4 regions of the Paenibacillus sp. FSL R5-0749 genome follow, and region 4 is predicted to be linked to each of the others. Evidence: riboswitches for the same ligand, from Rfam matches in the RefSeq annotation. Region 4 holds a riboswitch; each other region holds the start of a gene.
What was found. A riboswitch is a leader RNA that binds a small molecule or an ion and turns the genes downstream of it on or off. The one in region 4 is predicted to bind thiamine pyrophosphate.
Positions count from the first base shown of each region.

Region 1 (3,608 bases), 2.9 Mb from region 4:
CAGGAACAACTGGAACAGGGCGACTTTTATCTGATTGACGTAAAAGTTGAAGAGATGGCCAATGGTCTTGGTTTGTCTGCAATTGGTCTTGATCGAGATGTCGCAGCTCTAAGTGGTGGACAGCGCACCAAGGTGCTGCTTGCCAAGCTTCTACTCGAAAAACCTACAGCTCTGTTACTGGATGAGCCAACCAACTATCTGGATGTAGAGCACATTGAATGGCTGTCACGTTACCTAAAGGACTACCCGCATGCATTCCTCTTAATTTCCCATGACACGGAATTCATGAATGAAGTCGTAAATGTCATTTATCATTTGGAATTTGCCAAATTAACGAGATATGCAGCGAACTATAACAAGTTCCTGGAGATGGCTGATATGAATAAAGCCCAGCATATTGATGCATACGAGAAACAGCAAGAGTACATCAAGAAACAGGAAGATTTCATTCAGCGTAATAAGGCGCGGGCTTCAACTTCAGGTCGTGCGAAGAGCCGCGAGAAACAGCTGGACAAGATTGAACGTATTGATCGCCCGGATGAAGCGGCTAAACCAACGTTCAAATTCAAGGATGCCCGCGCGAGTAGCAAAACGGTCTTTGAGGGCATTGATTTTGAAATTGGATATACCTATCCTTTGCTGCCCAAAATGACGATGACGATTGAACGTGGTGAGAAAATTGCCATTGTAGGCTGTAATGGTGTGGGTAAATCGACACTGCTGAAAACCATCCTCGGGAAAATATCTCCACTGAGTGGAAAGACCTTTTTGGGAGATTATCTCGAAACGGCCTATTTTGAACAGGAGGTTCGTGCTGGAAATATCACGCCGATCGAGGATGTCTGGAATGAGTTCTCACATTTGACTCAGAATGAGGTCCGGGGTCATCTCGCTCGCTGCGGATTAAAGAATGAGCACATTACTCGTCCACTCAACATGCTGAGTGGTGGAGAACAAGCCAAGGTTCGTTTATGCAAACTCCTGATGCGCGAAAGCAACTGGATTTTATTCGATGAGCCGACAAACCATTTGGATGTCACTGCCAAAGCGGAGTTGCAGCGTGCCTTGCAAGAATTTAAGGGAACGGTGTTACTGGTATCTCATGAACCTGATTTTTACGAGGGTTGGGTCACCAAAACATGGAATGTCGAAGAATGGTCTGAGAAAAACTAGATGATTTGAGACCATGTTTAACAGAAATGACGGTGACAAAAAAATCCGTCTATGGTAACATAGGCTACAACTTCATATGAACACTAGGGGGGCCGCACGATGCGGCTGAGATGGAAGAATGCGATTCCGGACCCTTTGCACCTGATCTGGATCATACCAGCGTAGGGAAGTGGCGAGCGCGTTTCAGTGAATGACGTGAGCAAACGGCAACTCGAAAAGATTTCAACCGTCTGCTAAGCGAATTGAAACATGCAGTTGCGTGTATAACGTTAAGGCTATAGGCCTTTAGCTGTACTGCACGAAATGAACTGTATGCATCAGTCAGTGATCTGATCCTATAATTCATACGCAGCCACTCCCCTACGGGAGTGGCTTTTTTTGTGTTTTCATAGCATTCACGCCTGGAAGGAGAGGGAGGGTACCGCAATTTTCCATGAGCATGTTCACGAATCATTTGAATTGCATGTTGTATCTGCGGGTGCAGGAGATCGAGCATCTTTTGTAAAAGCAGCCAAGGACGTTTGGCCATGGGTGGACTATATTCACATACGAGAGAAACAACTTACATGGCAAGGCAAGATCGGCTGGGCTGAAAGTCTGCGTAATGTTAATATTCCATCTTGTCGCATCGTTATCAATGGTTCAGAACTGCCTTCACAGATTGATCTTTATGGCGGTGTTCATTGGGGGCAAGATGCGATACGTAAATACAACCCTGCTGTCATAAGCAAAATGCAGCGACTTCGTCTGGGTGTATCTGTTCATTCCATCGATGAGGCAAAAATCGCTGAAGAACAGGGAGCTGATTACCTTTTCTTTGGGCATGTCTTCGCGACCAACAGCAAGCCAGATCTAGAACCAAGAGGATTATATGCTCTTGATGAAGTATGCAGAGGTGTCTCCATTCCTGTCATCGCGATCGGAGGCATAGAGCCGGGAAATATTCAAGCGATTCGCGCTACAGGGGCACAGGGAGTTGCCGTGATCTCAAATGTATGGTCGAGCGATTCCCCGGATCGGGCAGCTGCATCACTAAGGCACGCTATCGTTGCTACAGGAAGTCTAAGCCGGTGAAAGGAGATGAGAGGATGAATGAGATCGTAACGGGTCAGAACAGGAATCATTTCAGTCATCAACTGAACTCTGAAACGGAATCAAGAAGCAAAAGTGTAACTGATAATCCGGATAAGATTCATGCAGAAACCATTATTGTAGGCGGAGGTGTTGTTGGTTGTGCCATTGCGTATGAGCTTGCTTCCCGGGGACAGGATGTTTTGTTGCTGGAGCGTTCCGCAATTGCGGGAGGCACTTCTTGCGCAGCGGCTGGAATGCTGGCGCCAGATAGTGAGGATTTTGCTCATCCTTTGATGGCTAAGCTTGGCAGGCAGAGTAGACAGTTACTTATTGAGCAACAAGTGCTAATGGATACCCTTAGTGGGGTAGAGGTTGGGCTGCAACGCCATGGATTCTTGACCCCTTTTCGATCATACAGTGAATTAAACCGCTATAAGAACAATCGAAATTCCGGTTTGTCTGCTGATGAGGTGTGGTTGGATCGTTCGGTTGTGCAACAGGAGGCATCGTGGCTTAACAGAGATACTTACGGAGCCTACTACAGACCATACGAGAGTGAAATCCTTCCTGTCCATCTAACTAGGGCATATGCGGAATCTGCTCAAGCCATGGGAGCTCGGTTTATAGAGGACATACAGGGTATACGTGTACAAGCAAACGAACACGGCGTGCAGGGGATCACCACATCGATCGGTGAGGTAACGTGCAAACATGTCGTTATAGCGGCTGGATTACAGAGTGAAGCATTGATGAGACATGTGAATCTGAGCTTACCTGTGTGGTCGGTAAAAGGAGAAATAGCTGCCGTTCAGTTCTCAGATGAACATGCAGGGTACAGACCTGACAGAACGGTTTATGCAGAGGATGTCTATATTGTTCCCAAAGCCAATGGCGAAGTTTGGCTCGGGGCAACCAGTCTGCCGGGCAGAACGGATTTGAATGTTTCTGTACAGGGTGTTCAGAAGCTGCTAACAGCGGCTACCCACTGGGTACCCGGGATGAAAGAAGCGCAATTTAAGCGAGCGTGGGCAGGTGTAAGACCGGCAACGCCAGATGGGCTGCCTTATATAGGTGCATGCAAGAGTATACCTGGACTGTTCGCTGCCTTTGGGCATTACCGTAATGGTATTTTGCTAAGTGCGATAACAGGCAGGCTTATCGCGGAGTTAATCACTGGCAAAAGCTCAGAAGAACTCGGAATTGAAGCGCTGAATCCAGAGCGTTTGAACAGAAAGGGAGTGGTGCAGTGAATATCATTGTTAATGGACAACGGATGGAGATTGAAGACAGATTAAATCGTGTGGATAAACTGCTCCAATCGTTTGACCTGCAAGTCAAGACTGTAGTTGTTGAGCTGAACA
Region 1 is NZ_CP152005.1:3,915,756-3,919,363, reverse strand. It holds gene MKY85_RS17250 (ABC-F family ATP-binding cassette domain-containing protein) at 1-1,173, shown strand, start outside; TPP riboswitch at 1,249-1,358, shown strand; gene MKY85_RS17245 (thiamine phosphate synthase) at 1,552-2,247, shown strand; gene thiO (glycine oxidase ThiO) at 2,262-3,497, shown strand; gene thiS (sulfur carrier protein ThiS) at 3,494-3,608, shown strand, end outside.
Region 1: it holds a riboswitch for thiamine pyrophosphate, as region 4 does, so the genes downstream of both, MKY85_RS17245 (thiamine phosphate synthase) here and MKY85_RS04490 (ABC transporter ATP-binding protein) in region 4, are expected to answer to the same signal.

Region 2 (3,608 bases), 280 kb from region 4:
GGTGGGAAATAGGCTTGCCTCCACTGGGAGGTGATCCTATGAACTTCTCTTTTAACGACGTAATCGTGTTCGCGATGTTAATTATTGCGCTCCTGACATACATCGATCGTAAAAAGAAGTGACCCGCCACAGGTTGACGGCCTGACGGGTCACTTCATCTGAACTTGCTGCACTCGGAGGAATACCCACCGCAAATGCTGTGCAGGAGTAGCCATTGGCCTGGCTACTCTTATTGGTGTTTACTTACATTCATTTTATTAAACATCTGCTAGACAATCAACCATAATACTGATAAAAAGTATTAGGAAGCTGATCAATAAGAGAAAAATACGACATGATATCATTATTCTCACCTTCAAACGATGTCAGACTGCCAAGGTTAAGCTGTACCAGCGCCTAGGAGCGTGTCCGATACTCCTCAGCCTTTTCCTGCATGCCAGCTATCACAGCCTCATTCTCGGACAATCCTTTATCTGCCGCAAAGGCACGAATGTCCTGCGTAATGCGCATGCTGCAGAACTTCGGTCCGCACATGGAGCAGAAATGTGCCTCCTTAGCCCCTTCTGCCGGCAGCGTCTCATCATGGTAGGAAAGCGCCCGTTCCGGGTCGAGTGACAGGTTAAACTGATCCCGCCAGCGGAACTCGAAGCGTGCCTTGGACAATGCATCATCCCGGCGCTGAGCACGCGGATGGCCTTTCGCCAGATCAGCGGCATGGGCCGCGATCTTGTAGGCAATAACCCCTTCGCGCACATCATCCTTGTTAGGCAAGCCCAGATGTTCTTTTGGCGTGACGTAACAGAGCATGGACGTGCCAAACCAGCCAATCATAGCCGCACCAATGGCGGACGTAATGTGATCGTATCCCGGGGCAATATCGGTCGTCAGTGGCCCCAAAGTGTAGAAAGGTGCCTCTTGGCATATCTCCATCTGTAGATCCACATTCTCCTTGATCTTGTGCATCGGTACATGCCCCGGGCCCTCGATCATCACCTGCACATCATGTTTCCATGCGATCTGTGTCAGTTCCCCGAGCGTAGCCAGTTCCGCCATCTGAGCTTCGTCATTCGCATCGTAGATACTGCCTGGACGAAGTCCATCTCCCAGCGAAAACGCCACATCATACCTTTTCATAATCTCGCAGATTTCTTCGAAATGAGTGTATAAAAAATTCTCCTGATGATGCGCAAGGCACCATGCTGCCATAATGGACCCACCCCGGGATACAATACCTGTCATCCGCTTGGCGGTCATGGGGATATAACGCAGCAGCACACCTGCATGAATCGTAAAGTAGTCCACGCCCTGCTCTGCCTGCTCAATGAGCGTGTCTCGGTACAATTCCCAGGTCAGCGCTTCCGCTTCGCCATTCACCTTCTCCAGTGCCTGATACAGCGGCACCGTACCAATCGGTACAGGTGAATTACGGATGATCCATTCCCGTGTCGTATGAATGTTTTTGCCTGTAGACAGATCCATCACGGTATCAGATCCCCATCGTACCGCCCAAGTCATCTTCTCGACCTCTTCCTCGATGGAGGAAGATACGGCAGAGTTACCTATATTAGCATTGATCTTCACGTGAAAATGACGACCGATCAACATCGGCTCACTCTCCGGGTGATTGATGTTGGATGGCAGAATCGCCCGTCCACTCGCCAGCTCCTGCCGCACAAATTCCGGTTCCACCCCTTCACGGATAGCGGCATACTCCATTTCTGGTGTAATGACGCCCTGCCTTGCGTAGTGCATCTGGGTGACAGAGCGCCCAGCCTGAGCACGCAGTGGTGGTCCCAGAAATCCAGGGTATTCCTCTGCCCCGGCTCTCCGCCCTCCGGGCTTTAGTCCGTTATCCTCGGGTTGAACGGCTCTGCCCTCATATGCTTCAACATCACCGCGTTCCATAATCCAATGATTTCGGAGCGCGGGTAATCCCTTCCGAATATCCATCTGGAATTCGGGATCAGTCATGGGGCCGCTCGTATCGTAGACACGTAGCGGTTCGTTATGCTCCACCCCTTGGGGAGTATTCGTGTCATGAAGGGCTATCTCACGCTCAGGTACAGCTATGTCCGGCCGTGAGCCCTGAATGTAGACTTTGCGGCTGCCCGGAAAGGGCTGAACCCGTCCAGCCGCTCCTGTTTCCTTTTCCACCTGCTGACCGTTATGTTCCTGTTCCATCGCTTGTTGTCCCGTTTGATTTCCTGTACTCATGTTTGCTCGTCTCCTCCTCCGTGTTCGTTCACTTGGTTTGGTTGGCATCGTCATCAGCTCGCTTATGCACCTGTCCCAAATCATGCAGAGCGCAGAGAAGAAAGAGCGATCCTACACCAGACCAAGGGGGAGACATTATTCATGTACAGTTAACAACAGAACGGAGGTTACCACAGATCATGGATCTATAATGACTGCTCTCTCCAAGCCCACTTTTGCAGGTTATTGAAAAAACAGTCCATGGAATGTGTATTATCTCGCCCGTCCACTGTATATAAAAAAAGCCGGCCCCCGAAGGAACCGACTTTAATGTCCATCACCAATAATGCTCCTGGTTGCAGCTCCATAACGGAGTCCTGCAAGAGTCACACATGTGGTGGTTGTGGTCATATCGCCGATTACTTCCCTACGCTGGTATGATCCAGATCAGGTGCAAAGGGTCCGGAATCTCATGCGATTCCGTCTCAGTCCGGACAATTCGGACTCCCCCAGTAACGTTAAAAGTTGCGGCATACATAAGCCGCTGTTCATATTCAATGAAGCTGACCCCGATGGGCCGTCCATTACAGAGTAGCGCAACCGGAACATAAAAACAACCTTTATATTCCAGAACACCAACCCAATTGGAGAAAAACCTTACATCAATATCAGGATAACATGAGCCCCATCTGCGTAGCAGCTTCCTTTAGCACAGGTGCGTATTCGTGCAAAGTCTCCTGCGAAAGTCGGCTGACAGGCCCTGAGACCGAGAGAGCAGCTGCAATATTGCCTCGGCGATCCATAATCGGTACAGATACTGCTGCAGCTCCCGGCTCACGCTCCTCATAACTCGTCGCATATCCGTTATCCCGGATATCTCCCATTTGCGCCAAATACACCGCCGGATCAATAAACACCGGCCACTCCGGCCCGTTCATCAGTTCCTCACGATCCTCATCCGTGGCAAACGCCATCAAGACTTTGCTGGATGCGCCAACAGACAGCGGAAGTCTAACACCAACGGGAGCAACTCGGCGAATCGCCTGATCACTTTGCACCGCCTGAATCCGAATCCGTTCACTTCCATCACGCAGGTACAGACTCACGGTCTCCCCCAATCGATCTCTCAGTCGCTCCATCGCAGGCAGCAGCAGAATAGCGGGATCATCACTGCGGGACATATGAGCCGACAGCTCCCAGATTCGGATGCCTAGTCGATACTTCTCTGTTGCTGCATCGCGGATTACGAATCCTCGATCCTCCAGTGTAGCCATCAAGCGGTGCACTGTACTTTTGTGCAGGCCGATCTGGCTGGCAATCTCGGTGAGTCCCAGATCACTGCGTGTGGTAAAACATAATAATATATCCAGCGCCCGTTCCACAGCCCGGACGGTTAACTTGCGATCTTCCATGGC
Region 2 is NZ_CP152005.1:717,698-721,305, reverse strand. It holds gene thiC (phosphomethylpyrimidine synthase ThiC) at 397-2,181, opposite strand; TPP riboswitch at 2,601-2,714, opposite strand; gene MKY85_RS03355 (IclR family transcriptional regulator) at 2,862-3,605, opposite strand.
Region 2: it holds a riboswitch for thiamine pyrophosphate, as region 4 does, so the genes downstream of both, thiC (phosphomethylpyrimidine synthase ThiC) here and MKY85_RS04490 (ABC transporter ATP-binding protein) in region 4, are expected to answer to the same signal.

Region 3 (3,608 bases), 510 kb from region 4:
AATAACCAATACCCTTGTCTGCACCAATCCATTCGGCAATGATGGCGCCCATCACGCTATAGGTAGCGGCGATTTTGATACCGGAGAATACTGATGGTAGTGCATGGGGAAGCTCCAGCTTCCAGAAGATATGACGACGTTTGGCACCAGCCATGCGCATATAGTTCATCATCGCTGCATCTGTACGGGTCAAGCCGTCCATGGCCGCCACCGCAACGGGGAAAAAGCAGACTAATATGATGGTAATCAGCTTGGGCAACAGCCCGAATCCGAACCAGATTAACAGGAGCGGTGCGAGCGCGATGGTCGGTATATTTTGACTAAGAATAAGTAAAGGATACAGGGCTGACTTGAGAAAAGGAACCAAATGCAGCACCATTGCAATCAATAATCCAACCGCTGTTCCAGCGGCGAATCCGATCAGCGTTAACTGAATGGTTGCGGAGGCATGCATGCCCAGTCGCTCCGCTTGGGATGCCGCTTCGCGGGCGATATCGGACGGTGCGGGCAGCATCCATTTCTCGATGTGGAACAGGGATACAGCTCCCTGCCATATCGCTATAAAGAGAATAACCGCCACGAAGGGCGGCCATACACTTTTGAAATAGGCATTCATTAGCGGTACTTCTCCGTCAGGGTATCCATGCTGAAGCCAGTAGGGCTATGGGCGATTTTAATCTGGGAGATGATGCTTGGGCTGCCAGCCTCGACGAGTACTTCGTGCATTTTGCGGACAACCTCCAGCAGTTCCTCCAGTTCCCCTTCCATCGTGGTGTCGAGCGCGTTCACCTGATATTTTAGGCCGGATTGCTGAATAACTTCAATGGCGCGATCTACATAAGGGTAAGAGTTCTCGCCATTTGGCGTTTTTGGAATAACCTGAATGCTAAGTAATGTGCTTGCCATGAGAGATCACGGCTCCTTTCGTGATATATAAAATGAACTAATGACGGTTACACTTGCCACTTCGATGACAGAATAACCTTCCAATCGCTGTTATCCCCAGATTTTTTTGATTCCCTTTCTCTAAAGGGAAAATCCGGTGATAAAGGCGACCGCTTCGCTATTTCACGTTATTTCTGTCCTCTCCGTCCTCGTGTAAATATTAAGTTCGTTTTATATGAGAAATTTTATTGGGGTAAAAACGCGTTCGTATATGCTTTGCTCACGTCGACCTGTTCATCCAGCAGTTTTTTGCTAAACATCCAGTCAGTGTAGTTCTGCCACACTTCCTGTTTCTGTTCTCCCCAGCGTGGGGCGTCATCCGTGTACTTCGGACTCAACCATTTCTGGCTTGCCAGTACCAATTCCTTGTCCAAATCCGGTACAGCCTTGATTAGAATGTTTGCGGCGTCTTCAGGATGATCAATTGCGTATTGATATCCTTCTGAAGTGGCTTTCAGGAATGCTGTCACCAGCTCAGGATCGTTCTGAATGGTCTGCTCGTTCGTTACGAGCACAGGCGTGTAGTAATCCAGTGCATCTGAATAATCCTTCACATATAACATGTCGATCGGTTCCCCGCGCAGTTCAGCTTCAATCCCCGTCCAGGCGTAGAAAATCCATGCAAAATCAATATCCCGTTTCACAGCGGTGAAAAAGTCGGCATCACCCATGTTAATGTTTTTCACTTTGGATACGTCGGCGCCTTCGCCTTCCATAATGGATTGCATCACGGCTTCTTCCACAGGGGAACCCCAGCCGCCATAGGTTTTGCCTTCAAAATCTTTCGGTGATTTAATATTCCGATCTGCCGGAGCAGCAAATCCGGATGTATTATGCTGAATAACCGCTGCGATGGAGACGAGTGGAACCCCTTGTGTACGGGCTTGAGTTACACTTTCCTGATAACTTACGCCAAATGGCACTTCATTGGAAGCAACCATCGTATCGGCGCCGCCGGCACCTGGCTGAACAATCTCCACGTTCAAACCTTCAGCCTTATAAAAACCTTGATCTACGGCCGCATACAAGCCGGTATGATTCGTATTTGGTGTCCAGTCGAGCACCACTTTAACATCCTTGAGGGCTGCGTTGTCACCTTCATTGCTGCTCTCCGTATTCGTGCTGCCGTTCTGTTCAGCCGGGGCAGCTTCTTTACCGCCACATGCGACCACAGTCACCAGTAGTACACATAAGAGCAACAGTCCCATTGTTTTACGCCATTTCATCTGTGATTCTCTCCTTCGGTATGTCCGGCCAGTGGCACGGGTACTCCTTGGCTTCATATCCAAGCTTCTTGCATAAATCGACAGATTTATACCAGCTATGATCCGGATAACGTCACTTTTTTTAGCTCTCTGGCTATATAAAAGAACATTAAAAAAGCGCCCCGTAATCCGGGACGCGTGCAGGCGTTAGAGAGGTGGCGTTCAGCCATAGGGCTGTGCCATTTCGATATACTCCGATTCCTACGCTGGCATGATCCAGATCAGGTCTAAGGGTTAGTATCTTGGTGGGATACACTCTCAGCCGGCCAATTCCGACTCCCCTGGGAAACTATGAAGTTACGGGCATTACTAGGTGTAATTATAGGCCAGAGGCCCAGTCGTGTCCAGTCAGGAACTGGATGGGAACGGATTTCCGGTCATCGTCTATTTGCTTCTAAGCCGCTTCGGTGATTAGTTTTTGATCGTTTGGCCTTGAGCCGAGCAGCTTGATTCATTTAAACAACATAATTTAGGTACAAAAGGAGATAGTACTGCTATACCAATAAATACTTTTACATAAAAATGGGGGAGTACTGAATGATCCTTAAAACCATAATCGCAATGATTCTGTGTTATAGTGCCTACATTTTTTTCACAGCCTACCTTTTATTTTTGGTTCCGTCTCCATCTGCTATTGAAAATACGGATATGCAAAAATCGTTAACAAGAGGAAGTACAACAGATCGCGTAATGCTCCTGGAGGACGGCTTTCAATCGGGTCAGGTGAGAATCCAGACCATTCGAGAGGCAAAAACAAGCATCGACCTGGCCTATTACTCCATTCAAAAAGGAAAAACATCTCAGCTTTTTTTTGCTGCTTTATTCGATGCGGCTGATCGGGGTGTTCAAGTTCGAATCATTTTAGACGGGATTTTTCACAGCATGCGCGGAGGATTGCGTGATATTCCAGATGCCATTGCAGCTCATCCCAATGTCGAATTAAGATATTATGAACCACTCCACCTATTTATGCCATGGACATGGCATAATCGTCTGCATGACAAGATCCTTCTTGTCGACAACACATATGGAATCATTGGCGGCCAAAATATTGGTGATAAATATATGGCATTGCAACCCCCAAAAGACTATGTTTTTGATCGCGATGTCCTTGTTTACAATGCAAACGATAATACGAACAGCACGGTTGTTGAAATGAAACAATATCTAGATCAGTTATGGAACCATCCATTCACCAAACCAGAAAAACATGCAAAACGTCAGCATCATGCAAAAGGGTTAAAAGAGCTGGCTCAGCTGGCTGATTTATATCAAAAAGCCCAGGCTCAGAGTGATCCTTTTGTGAAAGTGTTGCCCAAGGAATGGGTTCGAGGAGCTCTTCATTCCGACCACGTTGCTTTCATTCACAATCCAATTAAAAGGCTGTATAAAGACCCC
Region 3 is NZ_CP152005.1:488,905-492,512, forward strand. It holds gene MKY85_RS02325 (ABC transporter permease) at 1-616, opposite strand, end outside; gene MKY85_RS02330 (thiamine-binding protein) at 616-906, opposite strand; gene MKY85_RS02335 (ABC transporter substrate-binding protein) at 1,131-2,171, opposite strand; TPP riboswitch at 2,391-2,503, opposite strand; gene MKY85_RS02340 (phospholipase D family protein) at 2,748-3,608, shown strand, end outside.
Region 3: it holds a riboswitch for thiamine pyrophosphate, as region 4 does, so the genes downstream of both, MKY85_RS02335 (ABC transporter substrate-binding protein) here and MKY85_RS04490 (ABC transporter ATP-binding protein) in region 4, are expected to answer to the same signal.

Region 4 (3,608 bases):
AAGTTCCTCATTTCATCGTTTGGGTTTGTAGACAATGGACAGCAGTATGTTAACGGACAAGATGACAAAGTACTGATTGAAGTTAGCTGCTGAAATGGTGCATAAGTTATGTTGTGTAGAGCGTAATTCTTGTAGTAACATCTAAAATCTAAATTCTCTCTACGTTTTATCCAGCTATTTTTTCGCTTCATGGCGCCGAGTGCCAAACCGTTTCTCCAGCCAGGCAATCAGTACAAACAAAACGATCCCGAGCAGGGATAACAGCACAATAGCGGCGAACATCGCGTCCGTGTTCATGTTGCTGGACATGCGGCGGCTGAAGTATCCGAGACCTTTACTGCCACCGAGCCATTCGCCTATCGTTGCACCAACCACGCAGTACACCACAGACATCTTTAACCCCGAGAAGAAGGCGGGAAGTGCCAGTGGAACCTGGAGTTTGCGAAAAATATCCCACGTGCTGGCTCCCATGGTGAGCAGTAGTTCACGCTGCTCTGGATCGCCTTGGCGAAGTCCATCGTAGGTACTCACCACAATGGGAAAGAAGGCGATCAGGAACACAACCGCAACTTTGCTCCACAGCGTGTAGCCAAACCATAGAATGAAGACGGGGGACAGGGCAATCAACGGGATCGTCTGACTGATTACGATGAAGGGATATAACGCTTTTTCAATCGACCGATTCATATGCATACCAGTTGCAAGTGCAATTCCGGCACCAATGGACAAGCCAAAACCAACAACAACCTCCATCAAGGTAGCAGGCAGATGTGTAGCCAGCAGGAGGTGACGATGCTCATACAGGGAGTTGGCAATCGCCGTTGGGGCTGGAATGATGAAGGAGGGCACCCATCCCATACGCACAATCCACTCCCAGAAGACAAGCAGCAAGAGCAGGAGCCAAAGAAACAGACCATGACGGTCAAGCCAACCCCTTACGTTATTCTTCATGCAGTTTCCCAAGTTATTCTCTCGCATGCAATTGTTCCTCCAGTCGTCGTCTCATCTGAACGAGCGCCGGTTCGTAGATCATGTCCGAATGTCTTGGACGTGGCAAAGGTACCGTCAAATCTTGTAGCGGTTGGCCTTGGCTCCCCGGAGTTAACAGGATAATCCGATCACTGAGTAGCAGGGCCTCTTCAATATCATGCGTAATGAACAACACGGTTTTGCCCAGATCTTCCCACAGCTCCAGTAGCCAGCGATGCATCTCGCGTTTGGTTAAGGCATCGAGTGCGCCGAATGGTTCATCCAGCAGCATGAGTTGGCCACCTGTCAACAAAGTACGAAGCAGCGCGACACGTTGGCGCATGCCACCCGACAGCTCGTCCGGGTAAGCATGCGCGTAGCCGGATAAGCCAAATCTGTCGAGCCCTGCCATAATGTCTGCGCGAATTTTTCCCTTATCCTGTCGCCTTGGAGCAAGTTCAGCGGGGAGCATGCAATTCTCCATGACGGTTCGCCAGGATAACAGGAGGTCCTTTTGCGGCATGTAGGCCACCTGCCCCAGTCGCTTTCCTTCAGGGACCCAAGGAATTTCAATGGTTCCGTGGGTTGGCTCAAGCAGGCCTGCCAGCAGCTTGAAAAGGGTGCTTTTACCGGAGCCGCTGGAGCCGATGAGCGAGACGAATTCGCCGTTGGCAACACGCATCGACACATTGGAGAGCACGGGGGAATCCCTTTTTCCCGGGAAAGCGTAGCTCATGTTGTGAATGATTATGTTATTATCCATCTCGTTCTGTTCCCCCTTGTTATTCCAAATTCAACTTCAAACTGCGGGATCTTTCATTACACCTGCTGATCTGCCCGCAGAACGCGAAAAAGACCCACCCATTTCCGGAGAAATGAGTGGGTCTGTAAGTTCAATTCACATTAAAATTCATAATCAACATGAAAAAATCTGCTTACTGAAAGGCCGCTCCACTTCCCTCCGCTGGTATGATCCAGATCAGGTTCAAAGGGTCCGAATCATCGATTCGTCTCAGCCGTAAGGCTCCCCTAGTGCATTGTTCAAGATATGCAGTTGTGTGTTCAGCATATATCACATGCAAGTGGAATGTAAAGGGGGCGCTCAGAAAGAATGTGAGTACTGATCTGAAAATGGTTCCGGTCGGATTATTCGGATTGCACAGCCAGATCATTCGGGCAGAAGCATTAATTCGTTGCCGGAATTGCACCAGTTTCCTCAACTCCTCTTACTGTGGCAGGTTTATTTAATGAAATAGATACGATACAATATCTACTGAATTTCTATATACTGCTTTCGGGATGTAATCAATGGAAGGGTGAGTGTAATATGAAAACGATTGGTCTTATTGGTGGAATGAGCTGGGAGTCATCGTTAGAATATTATCGAATTATTAATGAAGAAGTGAAAAATAAATTGGGAGGATTGCATTCAGCCAAGTGCATTTTATATAGCGTGGATTTTGAAGAAGTCGAGCGTTATCAAGCTGAAGGTGATTGGGAAAGTGCTGGTGAATTATTGGGGAATGCTGCCCAGTCTTTGGAAAAGGCAGGAGCAGAAATGATTGTAATTTGTACAAATACGATGCATAAAGTGATTAAACATATTGAAGAAAAAGTGACACTACCCATCGTACACATTGCTGATGCAACAGCAAATCAAATTCATAAGTCCCATATAAGTACGGTTGGTTTACTCGGCACCAAATATACGATGGAACAAGACTTTTATAAAAAACGAATTGAATTTAATGGTATTAAGGTTTTGATACCGAATGAAGAGGATAGAAAAGTTGTCAATAAAATAATATATGAGGAATTATGTTTAGGAAAAATTGAACCCTTATCAAGGGATTATTATAAAAAGGTGATTCAAAGGCTGGTTGATGATGGAGCTGAGGGAGTCATATTAGGTTGCACCGAAATTGGATTATTAGTAAAAGTAGAGGATTCAGAAGTTCCATTATTTGATACAACACATATTCATGCGATTGAATCTGTTCATTTGGCACTAGCCAAATCATTTGACTCAACCCGATAAACCCGTTCTCTGATTTACCTTGGCTCATGAACTCGATATAATAGGGATGGGCCGTACAGGCCGGATCACAAAATGCAGGTGGGATTGTTCTCCCTCCTAGGCAGAATGGGGACCCAAGTTGAAAACGTTCAAAAAAGTATATATTGAGATCACGAGTATCTGCAATCTGGCTTGCAGCTTCTGTCCGCAGACGCAGCGTGCCAAAGGATTCATTGACCCTGAAGTCTTCAACAATATACTGGAACAAGTTAAACCACATACCAATCATATTTATCTACATGTCAAAGGCGAACCCTTGTTGCATCCCAAAATAGATCTTCTGCTAGATTCCGCACACGAGAAGGGACTCAAGGTGAATATTACAACGAATGGTACACTGCTGCCCAAGACTCAGCATAAATTGCTTGGTAAACCGGCGCTGCGTCAGATGAACTTCTCCCTGCACAGCTTCGATGGGCACGAAGGTTCAACAGATCGTGACGGATACCTGCGTCATATTTTGTCCTTTGTACACGAGGCCGTTAAGCACAATGTCATCATTTCATTCCGACTGTGGAATCTGACGCAGGATAACTTCACGAATGCTCAGATGAATCGAAAT
Region 4 is NZ_CP152005.1:999,439-1,003,046, forward strand. It holds gene MKY85_RS04485 (ABC transporter permease) at 175-978, opposite strand; gene MKY85_RS04490 (ABC transporter ATP-binding protein) at 965-1,732, opposite strand; TPP riboswitch at 1,909-2,010, opposite strand; gene MKY85_RS04495 (aspartate/glutamate racemase family protein) at 2,297-3,007, shown strand; gene MKY85_RS04500 (radical SAM/SPASM domain-containing protein) at 3,126-3,608, shown strand, end outside.